Regions from separate parts of the Alishewanella sp. BS5-314 genome, predicted to be linked through region 2. Evidence: predicted binding sites of a transcription regulator. Region 2 holds the regulator's gene; each other region holds the start of a gene.
What was found. The regulator sigma-54, encoded in region 2, starts transcription at its own class of promoters, with help from an activator protein. The targets are predictions, from matches to a motif close to GTTGGCACGNNNNTNGNNT.

Region 1 (4,197 bases), 360 kb from region 2:
CCTATGCCTGCGCCAGCGCGGCCTTGAGTTTGCGCTCCAGTTGCCCGGTAAGAAAGTCTTTATACATCACCCAATCGGCGGCCAGACTATAAAACGGATACTTAAAGGTAGCCGGCCTGTTATGTTCAAAGCCAAAATGACCCAGCCAGGCAAAGCCATAGCCGATTAGCGGCAGGCTCCAAAGCCAGAGCCACTGCTGGCTTAATATCACCCACGCCAGCACCAGTAACACCAGGCTACTGCCAATATAGTGCAAGGCCCGGCAGATCGGATTAGCATGCTCCCGCAGATAAAATGGGTAAAAATCCTGAAAACGTTGGAATGGTTGCGCTGACAATTTCTGCATCGCCTCCCGCTTAATGTTGTTGCCGTGACCGGAACATCAGACTGCCCTGCACGGTATTAAAGCTCAGTGTCGTGACGTGTTGATAATGATCATCGGCAAAAAACGCCTGATATTTTTGCAAGGTCACGAAAACCCCGATGCCGGCAGACGATGGATCTTCATCTACCAGACTGTCAACCGCCTCCAGTAAGTAATGCCCCAGACCCGCATGCTGATACTTTGGCACCACGGCAATAAAGGCCAGCATATGATAGCGTTTAGCCGGCATCGCGGCATGAATTTTCTCTTCTTTATTTAGCATCTGCCTGGTAGACAGTAGGCCCGCAGTCAGCAACATCTTCAGACGCCAATGCCAAAGCCGGCTGCTGCCAATACCGGAGTCAGGGCCAACCACACAGGCGACGCCCAGCAGTTGTTCGCCCTGAAACAAACCAATAATCGGCTGCCCGGCCTGCCAAAAGGTGCTGAGCTCTTCCCGGATCGCCGAGCGCAGCCGTGCCTCATATTCCCGCTCTGCGGCGCGAAAGATTTCCATAAACAGCGGATCATCGTGATAAGACTGGTACAGCACCGAGGCGGCAAGTTTAAGATCTTCACCGCCTAATAGCGCGGCCTTTAATTGACTGGGTTCGATATGACTGACCTGGGCTAACATCGCTCACCTGTTATTGTTGTTTTTTTATTCACAATAGCAGTCACGGATAAGCTTGCCAAGCACGATTTCTTTACCATAAATTCAGCTATACTTTGTGTAGTCAATAAAGTAAACGGAGAAGCGAAATGGATACTAGTCTGCATGATCTAAGTACTCTGTTTGACCAGTTGGGCCTGGAGAATAGTCCAGAGCAGATCCAGGATTTTGTGCGCCAGCATAAGATCAGTGCTGGGACGGCGCTGGCCGATGCGCCATTCTGGAACAGCGCTCAGGCCAGTTTTTTACGTGAGGGTTGGCGTGCCGATTCTGACTGGTCAGATGTTATCGATGAGCTTAATACCCTACTGCATTAAGCCCAATCCTCCGTGCGCCCCCGGCATTGACAAGCAACTTACAGATATTGATAAGCCTTATCACCCCAACCGGTTAAACGGTTATCTTTAAACACCAAAGGCGTGCATTCGTCTTTGGTGGTTTTACCATCGCTGTGCCGGTGATGAGTGCGATAAAACAAAACTTGCACCTGCTGGCCATCTTTTTGAAACAGCTCGGTGAAATCCGGCGCCCCCAGCATATTGCGCACCTCTTCACTGCTCACGCCCAAGGCCAGTTGATTGATGGTTTGCAGATTAAATTGCTGGGTTTTACGCCAGCCACTTTCCGATGAGGTTTCGGTTTTATCACCAATGGCAACCACACAGCCAGATAATGCCAGGGTGGCAGCAGTAACGATAAGTAATTTTTGCACGGCGGCAGCAGAAAACATAAAAACTCCTGAATTATTGTTGTTTTGGCGCTATTAGCACCGACAATGCCAAACTAAGCAAAACTAAGGCCAAAATAAAATAGCGATATAATACAGAGCCTTAATAAAACGCCGCTATTCAGCATCAGGCTAAAGTGCTAAATTAAACGAAATTTTAGCGAAAATGACGAAACGAATGAGCAAAGCGCTGCAACTGGTGCAAGTCACCGCCAGACAACTGCAACAAGAGGGTAAAACCGTCAATCTGGCATTGTTACGCGGCCGCTTGGCAGGACAGTTGGCAGGGCCGGATTTATTCAGCGCCTATCAGCAGTGGCGCAATAATCCTGGCTTGCCGCCGGCAGACGAGGCACAGGGCGGCGAGACAACACCCGTCGTAGCAGAAGAGCCGCTATGCACCCGCCTGACACGGATAGAACAAAAACTCGATCGGCTATTACAGCTATTGGAACGCCCTGATGTATCTGGCTGAGCTGCGCTTTACGCTGATTGCCGATACCGAGTTTAGCCTGGCCGAGCAAGCCATTCGCCGCTATCTGGAAGCCTTGATTTTTAATGGTCAGATGTTGGGGCGTGAGTTTCCTACCGCCTTTACCGGTGAAGCATTTTGCAGCCGGCTGGTGTTGCCAACCGCGGATGCGTTAAGCGGTCAGCACGCCAGTGCCCGGGTTAAGGCCGCAGAACAACAACTGGCTGCCGCTGGTCTGGGTTACCCGCAATGCCAACTGCTGGGCCAGGACCTGATGTCACAGCAAACCGTCACAGCGCTGCCGGCTGAGCTGGTGCTCTTTACCACCTATGCCGATACCTGCTCGCCACTGCGCTGCGCTAATACGCTGCAACCTGTGCCCTTATTTTGGCTTAAAGCTGCAGCGGCCGATTATGAAGCGCTGATCCGCTGGCAGCTGCAGTTCCAAGCGCTGGATGAAATTCAGCTGCAGCAAGATCGGGTGCTGCACAAAACCGCTGAAAACAGTCTGCAGCAATACCAGAGCAAACTTAACCGCCAGGGCCGGAAGTTGGCGGCACAACTGGCCAAACAAAACCAGCGGCCGATTTGGTATGCGCTCTATAGCGGTAGTAGTGCCGATTGCCAGGCTGAAGCCGATAAATGCTGCCCCGGCTGTGGTGGTAACTGGCGTTTAGCCACGCCGCAAGCCGGAGTCTTCGATTTTCGCTGTGACAACTGTCAGTTGTTGTCGAATATCGCCTAGGAATGTCAGTCAAACAGCGGCGAATAAGCCAGCGGCTTTAGCTCGGCCAGAAAGGCAGTCAAATTGTCGGCTAGCTTTACCTTAACCTCCTGGCCGACACTTTCCTGAAACACTTCGCCACTGCTATTGAGCACCGACAGCATAATATTTTCGTCATCGGTTACCGCAAAAAACACCGTCTCCTGCTGACGTAAACGACGCTTCATCAAAATATGACCGATAATATTTTCCTGTAAGCGGGCAATATCGGCGGCATGCCAGGGCATTAATAATGCCAGCTTACCTTTGGCATGCTCCGCTGCCAGATTGGCGCCAAACCAGCTACTGTAAAAGGCTTTAATATCAGGGTGCAGTTCCAGCTCCAGTGCCCGCTCCACATTACTAAAATCTGCGGCTGGTTGCTGTCGTACCGGTTGCCAGCTTACCTGCTCGTCATTTAGCTGCGACACTTCACAGGGCGACACCTGAGCCGGATCGCGCCAGGTTTGCATGCCAATGCCTTGAGCACTGTGCCAGGCCAGACTTTGTTCGATAAATTTTGCGTAAGCTTGTTCGACAGACACCTCTACTCCCGGGGTTGGTTATGCTAAAATCAGCCCATTGTAGCGAAAAACGCCTGATAGCGAAAAACCTAGCGAAAAAGAATCTGAAATGACCAAAAGCCACACCGACGTTCTGGCCGAGCTCAGTCTTGGCAAAATCACTGAGTATGTTGATCAGTACGATGCTGCGCTGTTACAGGCTGTTCCCCGCAGTCTTGGCCGCGAGGCTATCGGTCTTAGTCAGCAACTGCCCTTTGTCGGGCAGGATATCTGGCATGGTTATGAACTGTCGTGGCTTAATAGCAAGGGTAAACCGCAGGTGGCGCTGGCTACCTTTGTGGTGCCGTTCGACTCACCGAATCTGATTGAATCCAAGTCATTTAAGCTGTACCTGAACAGCTTTAATCAAAGCCGCTTTGCCGACGTCGGTCAGGTTTATCAGACGATGCAACGCGATCTGTCGGCCTGTGCCGGTAAAACAGTCAAGGTTAGCTTGCATAATGTCAGTGAGATCATGACGTTCCAGCCCACCTGGATCCCGGGCGTCTGTCTGGACGAGCTGGACATCAGCGTCGATCAGTATCAATATCAGCCGGCGTTGCTGGCACTGGATCCCGCCCGGGGTCAGGTGGAAGAAAAGCTGCACTCGCATCTACTAAAATCGAACTGTTTGA
Region 2 (4,197 bases):
CGGAAACCAAGGAAAATCAATGAAGTTAGTGGTTTCACATCTGGCCAAAAGCTATAAAGGCCGGCAGGTGGTAAAAGATGTCAGTCTGGAAGTCAAAGCAGGTCAGATCGTTGGCTTGTTGGGACCCAATGGTGCCGGCAAAACCACCACTTTTTATATGATTGTTGGTCTGGTGCCATCCGATAAAGGTCAGATCACGTTAAACGAGCAAGATATCACCTTCGCCCCTATTCATCAGCGGGCTCGGGCGGGTATTGGTTATTTACCGCAGGAAAGTTCGATTTTCCGCAAATTGACGGTATACGACAATTTGCTGGCAATTCTGGAAACCCGAAAGGAACTTAACCGGCAGCAACGGGAAGAAATCGCCGATGACTTGCTGGAAGAATTTCATATCGGGCATATTAAGAATAGTCTTGGCATGGCGCTGTCTGGTGGTGAGCGGCGGCGGGTAGAGATCGCACGCGCCCTGGCCGCAGATCCGGCTTTTATTTTGCTGGATGAGCCCTTTGCCGGCGTGGACCCGATTTCGGTGCTGGATATTAAAAAAATTATTCAGCACCTATGCCAGCGCGGCATCGGGGTACTGATCACTGACCATAATGTGCGGGAAACCCTCGATGTCTGCGAAATAGCCTATATTGTCAGTCATGGTGAATTAATTGCCGCCGGCTCGCCGCAGGATGTGTTAGCGAATCAACAGGTCCGCGATGTATACCTGGGTGAGCAATTCAGGCTATAGTAGGGCAATCAGCGTCAAGTCCTCCACCCGCTGACACGGAAGGCGCAATCAGGCGGCACAGACCGCAGCCACTTCCAGGATGGAGGGGATATACTCAGGAGAGAATCAGACTTACATGAAGCCGTCTTTACAACTTCGCCTTGGCCAACAGCTAACAATGACGCCGCAGCTGCAGCAAGCGATCCGCTTATTGCAGCTTTCCACCATTGAGCTGCAGCAGGAAATTCAGGAAGCGCTGGATGCCAACCCCTTGCTTGAGCCCGACGACGACTTCGAACCGGGCACGCCCGAGACCGACCTGAGCCTGTCGAATATCAACCGTGAAGAAAGCAGCGGGTCAACGTCTGACAGTGAAGACTACCAGGCTGGTAATGACGATTATCCGGAATTTAATGACGTTAGTGAGCGCGATACCAGCGAGGCAATGGCCGAGCAGAATATCCAGGAGGACTTACCACTGGACAATAACTGGGACGATTTAGTCAGTGCCGCCCCGGTCAGCAATGGCGCCCTGCCAGACGAGGATCTGGTATATCAGGGCGAAACCACTGAAACCTTGCAGGATTATTTGCGTTGGCAAATGGACCTTACCCCTTTTTCTGAGACAGACCGCGCCATTGCCGAAGTCATTATTGAAGCCGTCGATGAAGCCGGTTTACTGACCATAGATGTGGAAGATATCTTAGCCTCACTGCAGCTGCCGGATGTCGAAGCCGATGAAGTCGAGGCTGTATTAAAACGGATCCAATTGTTTGACCCTGTCGGTGTGGCGGCCCGCTCAGTGAAAGAGTGCTTGCTGATCCAGCTACGGCAGTTTGATCCTGCCACCCCCTATTTAAATGATGCAAAACAAATAATCAGCGAATATACCGACTTTTTAGCTAACCGGGACTTTCGTTCTTTGATGCGGGTGACTAAACTCAAAGAAGATGAGTTAAAAGAAGTGATGCGCCTGATCCACAGCCTGAACCCGCGCCCCGGCGCCGATGTGATCAGGCAGGAACAGCAATATGTGATTCCTGATGTAGTGGTTACCAAGGTTAAAGGTCGTTGGCAGGTGGAGCTGAATCCGGATGCCATGCCCAAAGTGAAAATCAACCAGCAGTATGCTGCGCTGTCCAGAACGGTCAGAAGCAGTGCCGACAGCCAGTTTATCCGCTCACATCTGCAGGAGGCGAAATGGTTTTTGAAAAGTCTGGAAAGCCGCAACGAAACCTTGCTAAAGGTCGCCAACTGTATCGTGCAACAGCAACAAGCCTTTTTTGAGCATGGCGAAGAGGCCATGAAACCCATGGTATTAAATGATGTGGCAGAAATGGTAAGTATGCATGAGTCAACAATTTCCCGGGTTACTACCCAAAAGTATATGCATACGCCGCGCGGAATTTTTGAACTTAAATTCTTCTTCTCCAGTCATGTTAGTACAGAGAGTGGTGGTGAATGTTCATCTACCGCCATCCGTGCCTTTATTAAGAAATTGGTGGCAGCAGAGAACCCGGCTAAGCCACTGAGTGACAGTAAGATGGCAGAAATCTTATCCGAACAGGGGATCAATGTCGCAAGGCGTACCATCGCCAAGTACCGTGAATCGCTGTTTATTGCGCCATCTAATCAACGAAAGACCTTGCTGTAAGTGTCTTAACAAGAAGGAAGAGTCTATGCAAATCAACTTAACTGGCCGTCATGTAGAAATTACCGACTCTCTGAGAGAATATGTAGACAGTAAATTTTCCAAGCTGGAGCGTCATTTCGAGAATATCAATAACGTGCATGTTATTCTGAACGTGGAAAAACTGAAGCAAATCGCTGAAGCCAAAGTACATTTAAACGGCGGTGAAGTCTTTGCGGTGTCAGAAGATGAAAATATGTATGCTGCAATTGACCAGTTAATTGATAAACTGGACCGGCAAGTGATTAAACACAAAGAAAAGTTGTCGCGACACTAACCATGATAAATTTAAGCGCTATGCTGGAGAAGAACTGCACCAAGAGTGCAGTTCTTTTTAACAGCAAAAAACGGATCCTCGAATATATTGCCGAACTGGCTCATCAACAGCTGCCAGAGATGTCTGAGTACAGCATTCTGGAAGCCCTGATGACCCGGGAAAAGTTGGGTTCAACCGGTATTGGTGGTGGTATTGCCATTCCCCATGGCAAGCTCGACTGCGTTACCTCACCGATCCTGATATTTGTGGTAAGCCAGGATCCGATCCCCTTTGACGCTATCGATAACCAGGGCGTCGATATTTTTTGTGCCATCCTGATCCCGAAAGATCAGTGTCAGGCTCACTTAACTACACTTTCTGGTATTGCAAAACTGCTGACTCAAAAAGATCTGACCAAAAAGATCCGACATGCCAGTTCTGATCAGGAGCTGTATCAGTTATTAATGGACTATAGCCAACAAACGGGTGAAAAATGAAACTGCTGGTAGTCAGTGGCCGCTCAGGTTCAGGAAAATCGGTGGCGCTGAGAGTAATGGAAGATTTGGGCTACTACTGCGTCGACAATATTCCGGTTAATTTATTACCGACTCTCGCTAATGCGGTGATGGGTCAGTATGAGCGGGTTGCCGTCAGTATTGACGTACGTAATCTGCCGAATGAACCGGAAGAGCTGGCGGAGATCCTGTCTTACCTGCCGCGTAAGCTGGAACTGACTATCCTGTATCTGGATGCGGACCATACCACCCTGATTAAACGCTTTAGCGAAACCCGGCGTTTACATCCGCTATCTCACCAGGCGATGTCACTGGATGAAGCGATCTCCCGCGAACAGCAACTGTTAGATCCTATTGCCAGCCGCGCCGATCTCTATATTGATACCACTGACCTTAACGTACACCAACTGGCAGAAGTATTGCGTGAACGGATCCTTGGCCAGAAAACCGGTCGCCTGGTGATCCTGTTTGAGTCCTTTGGCTTTAAATATGGCATTCCCAAGGATGCCGACTTTGTGTTTGATGCCCGTTTTCTGCCCAATCCGCATTGGGAACCAGAGTTAAAGCCCCTGACGGGTCTGGATCAGCCAGTAAAGGACTATCTGGCGGCAGAAGCCATAGTAGGTAAATATATCTGGCAAATTAACAGCTTTATCAGCAGTTGGTTACCGCATCTGGAGCGTAATAGCCGCAGCTACCTGACAATCGCTATCGGTTGCACCGGTGGCCAACACCGTTCGGTTTATATCGCGGAAAGTCTGGCGGAAAGCTATCGCAGTCAACGTGATGATGTGCAAATCCGGCACCGGGAGTTAAAACGTCATCATGGCCGCTAAACTCAGTCAACAGGTTACCATCATCAATCAGCTGGGGTTACATGCCAGGGCTGCCACTAAGTTGGTACAACTGTGCCAGAAATTTTCGGCTAAGGTTGAACTGGTGCAGGATGACGGTAAAACGGCCGATGCCGGTAGTGTGCTGGCACTGCTGATGCTGGCCAGTAGCAAGGGCAAAA
Region 3 (4,197 bases), 1.8 Mb from region 2:
CCGCCAAATACAGTCATTGCCGTAGCGCTATCAAAGGTTTCGATAAAAAGACCGAAATTAGGATTATTTGGGTCCAGGACATTGGAATTTACCAGGTTGCCGATATTAGGCACCAGGCTGCTAACCAAGCCAGAGTTGTCAGATGCTGTTACACCGCCGAAGGTAATCACGGCAGCCTGGGCTGAGCTACAGAATAATGCTGACAATGCCAGCTGGGGAAGAAATTTGATGACTGCTTTCATGATTTTTCACACCTGTTTCAACTAACCTAAAAGTATTAAGCATAAAGTAGGCCAATAAAGTCGGTTGTTTTTTATTATTTATATTCAATGATTTATATTTTGGTAGTGTTGTGCTTTACAGGGGGTGTAAAGAAAGCTGACGATCGTGAAGAGTTTATAATGGTCGGTGATTTTGATTGGCGTTAAAACCAAAGCAACAAAAAAGCCCAGCAAGCTGGGCTTAATTTGGGACTCTGGTGTCAATTAGGCTTTTTTACGACGCGCCAGTAATAGTAAGCCACCCAGAATTAACAGTAAGCCAGCAGGTGCAGGAACGCTTGCTGGACGGATATAGCTGTAGATCCAGTCTTGTAATGCACTTACCCGGGTAGAGGCAAACAGGTCGCCGTAGTCTGAGCGAATATTGTTACCGTTGATGTTTGAACCCAGTGAGTGTACACCAGCTAACAGCCATTCTCCGTTTTCGAAAATGAAGGCACCACCACCTGAGTCACCACCTGCGATAGCATATTCAAAAGGTAAAGCTGCATTTTCAGAGGTAAAGCCGTAACCAAAGTAGTTATACCAGAAATTAACCCAATCGTTATGCACATCGCCCCAAGAGTCAACAGCAGTTGGATCTGGATGATCAAAGTCAGACCACAATAACTGGCCACCAGTACCTTCAGTTGAGTAAGCTCCGTCTACCACATTCTGACCACCACGACGGGTGCCGGCGGCCTGATTAGCACCAGTTAAACCTGTACCTGTTGCGCCATAACCAACATGTGTTGTTATCGCACCCGCTTCGTTAGAACCAGTGTAAAGATTAGCGATAGGCGCATCGATACCATTTTCAAAGTACATTAGGCCAATATCCCACCCAGCTAACAGGTTGCCAGTCCAATTCTCGTGCCACACCCATGAAGTCGCTGTGTAGGCCTGATGATAGTATCCACTGCGGTCCTCGTTAAAGACCGGGCTGTAGAAAGTCATAGTGGTTGCTTCATCAACACAGTGTGCGGCGGTCAGTACCCAGTTTCTGGCAACTACGGTGCCGCTACAAATAAAGCCACCAGCTGGTGTATCGAACAGGATAGCGCCAACACTATCAAATTGAGGTAAAACACCGATAGTGCGATATAAATTATCGTTAACGTCATGACGGATTACACCGGCAGTGGCAAAGTGGCTGGCGAATAAGCAAGCAGCCGTAATTAGAATGGATTTTTTCATGTTAGGTCCCGGATATTATTTTAATATAACTCTGTCGCGAGTTATTTTAATTAAGCAAAGTATGGGCCAATAATTTTTATCAATTTAAACAGTGGTTTGAGGTTATTGCGTTGTTGCAATGTAAATTTTTCTGACATTAATTTACATTGCTATATCTAGGTGCTTTATGGTCAGTTACTTTGCAATGCAGGGTTGCTAAAAAACAAAAAAGGCGGAATATTCCGCCTTTTTAATATCGACGATCGATTACGCTTTCTTAAAGCGACGACCACCGGCCAAGCCTAACAGGCCCAAGCCAAGTAACGCGATTGATGCTGGCTCTGGGATAGATGCAAACTGACCGTTCGCTGAACCTGTACGTAAGCCACTGAACTCAGCAGAAGCTTGTAAGAACAGGTCAGACACACCAGAGTTACGATCCAACGCGGCAACCACATCTGGTAAGCCGCCGGTTACGCTTAACGTAGACTGGACAAAACCGCCCAGGATAGAACCGTCTAACCAGAAGCTGTCAAATTTCAGACTGGCCCACAGGTTACCACTTTGGAATCCGTTAACATTAAGGTAAGAGTTAGACGTCACGGACAGTATGCTGATTGGGCTCTGGTAATAGATATTTAACCAAGAATTCGATGTATCAAAAGTCACAGTATTACCGTTGACGTTTGACACCGCCAGACCACCGAAAGCGAAAGTCAATACACAGCTGGTGCAGTAATTGTATTCACCTGGAAAGCCGATGTTACCGAACAAAGTACGGCTGTCGAAAATCTGGTCAAATAAACCGACACCTGAAAGCAAGCCTAAACCAGGGGTTACAGCATTGCCGTTTGCCAGTTTTGCTACACCGTTAGGATCAACCGTGTAGCTTGATGGATCAGCATACCATTGTTGGAAGTTAAAACTACCACCAATACCGCCGTTACTAATTGGGTCCCAAGTTACGCCACCGGCAGTAACAGGGGCAGCGTCTACGCCGTAGCTGGCTACAGCCAGTGCCGCAGCACCGATAAAGCTCGTTACATATTTCATCTTCTGCTCCTTGATAAATCTTCAAATACGAAGTTTCCGTATCTTATGCTGGAATCATGCCATCTTTTTTTTGTTTTTATATCGTTGTTTTTATTTGTTTTTTTATATTTATGGCAGGAGGAGGATTAATCGGTGTAAAGAATGCTGACAGCCGTAGCTGTCAGCATTAAGTATTATAAAGAGGCGGATAACTGTTGTTGGCGAGCTTTATGTTCGGCAGATTCTGCGTTGACACTGCGCAATACTTCGCGTGCTTTGGCTTTATTGCCGGTTTCGATTAGTGACTCGGCATAATTCAGCTGTACTTCGGGGTGGTTGGGACGCACAGCCAGCGACTTTTCAAACTGGGCGATAGCTTCCTTATGTTGGCCCTGTAGTTTCAGGATCTTGCCGTACGTATCCAGGATATCCGGATGCTGCGGCAGCTTGCTTAAGGCCTTTTCGGCATAGGGCTGGGCTTTCTTGGCTTCGCCACCGGCAGCCAGGATCCAGGCATAATTATTTAAAATCAGCGGGTTTTCCGGGTCGCTTTGGAAAATATCAAAGTAAATTTCTTTCGCTTTTTCAATATCATCCTGCAGTACCAAGCTACCGTAGAAACTATAGACTCTTGGATCCTGCCCGTGTTTAGCAAAATGCTCCTCCAAAAAGCGGATCGCCCGCCGGAAGGACACATCTTTTGCCAGAGCTTCAGCAATGGCAATCGCAGTAACAGGATCAGGGACTGCATTGTAAGATTCCTGCAATGTTGCCAAGCCCGGTGTGATCTGACCATTTAACAGCTGTAAACGACCACGCTGAAATTGCATTTGTGGACTGGCCGTCAGTTCTTTGGGTAACTGCTCGAAAGCGGTTAGCGCATTAGCATAATCACCTGATTCAGCCAGCAGCACAAAACGAATAAAACGCAGGTCGTTATTATTTGGCGTACGGCGCAATAAGTTATCGATAATCTGCAACGCGTCTTTATGTTTGTTACTTAAAGCCAGGGCATTGGCGTAGGCCAGAGCCGCCTGCTGATTCCGCTCATCCTGCTTGTACCAGCGCTCGGTGATCGCCAGAGTTTCCGGCAGTTTACGCTGCACAGCATAGGCGGTTGCCAGGGCGCTCATCACAAAAGGCGTCAACTGCTCAGGTTTGCTCAGCATCGGTTCCAGCAGTTTTACTACCGCATCGTGGTTATTCTCAAACTGATACACATTTACCAGCAAACCTAAAACAGCCGGATTATTAGGGAAGTTTTGCTGTGTGCTGCGAATTAGCTCAACCACTTTTGCCGTATCTTGCTGCTGCGCCCGCTGCAAACCATATAAACCTAATAGTGCCGGTACATACTCAGGTTGATTGGTCACTGCTTTGGTTAGCAGGTTGATGGCTTTAGCAGAGTCTTGTTGCTGCTGGGCAATAGCGGCCTGCAGATAATGTGTAAAAGGACTCTTCGCATCAGCCTGTTCTGCACTGGCTAATAAGGTACTGGCTTCATCCTGCTTACCGGTTAATAGTGCTGCCAGAGCTTTGAGGTTATAACCGGCGTTGGCGGTATCCGGTTGTGTTAGCCATTCATCAGCTAAGGCTGACGCTTTGTCAAACTGTTGCTGCCGGATATAGCTGGCTGCCAGTGTCAGGCGCGCATCGTGCCGCGACGGGTCCAGTAACAAAGCTTGCTCTAAATCGCGGATACCGGCAGTCATCTGCTCCGGGATCCCCA

Region 1: H1D31_RS12530 (DUF3192 domain-containing protein) is a predicted target of sigma-54. The motif match lies at 1,823-1,841, and genes of this name have one in related genera.
Region 3: H1D31_RS06180 (PEP-CTERM sorting domain-containing protein) is a predicted target of sigma-54. The motif match lies at 2,535-2,553, and genes of this name have one in related genera.

Annotation. Positions count from the first base shown of each region.
Region 1 is NZ_JACEHJ010000002.1:1,744,923-1,749,119, forward strand. It holds gene H1D31_RS12515 (DUF962 domain-containing protein) at 2-346, opposite strand; gene H1D31_RS12520 (GNAT family N-acetyltransferase) at 357-1,001, opposite strand; gene H1D31_RS12525 (DUF2789 domain-containing protein) at 1,127-1,354, shown strand; gene H1D31_RS12530 (DUF3192 domain-containing protein) at 1,393-1,767, opposite strand; gene H1D31_RS12535 (hypothetical protein) at 1,943-2,239, shown strand; gene H1D31_RS12540 (Zn-ribbon-containing protein) at 2,226-2,981, shown strand; gene syd (SecY-interacting protein) at 2,987-3,544, opposite strand; gene queF (NADPH-dependent 7-cyano-7-deazaguanine reductase QueF) at 3,633-4,197, shown strand, end outside.
Region 2 is NZ_JACEHJ010000002.1:2,108,236-2,112,432, forward strand. It holds gene lptA (lipopolysaccharide transport periplasmic protein LptA) at 1-23, shown strand, start outside; gene lptB (LPS export ABC transporter ATP-binding protein) at 20-742, shown strand; gene H1D31_RS14370 (RNA polymerase factor sigma-54) at 858-2,375, shown strand; gene hpf (ribosome hibernation promoting factor) at 2,401-2,688, shown strand; gene ptsN (PTS IIA-like nitrogen regulatory protein PtsN) at 2,691-3,164, shown strand; gene rapZ (RNase adapter RapZ) at 3,161-4,018, shown strand; gene H1D31_RS14390 (HPr family phosphocarrier protein) at 4,008-4,197, shown strand, end outside.
Region 3 is NZ_JACEHJ010000002.1:355,069-359,265, forward strand. It holds gene H1D31_RS06170 (PEP-CTERM sorting domain-containing protein) at 1-242, opposite strand, end outside; gene H1D31_RS06175 (S1 family peptidase) at 486-1,457, opposite strand; gene H1D31_RS06180 (PEP-CTERM sorting domain-containing protein) at 1,704-2,489, opposite strand; gene prsT (XrtA/PEP-CTERM system TPR-repeat protein PrsT) at 2,663-4,197, opposite strand, start outside.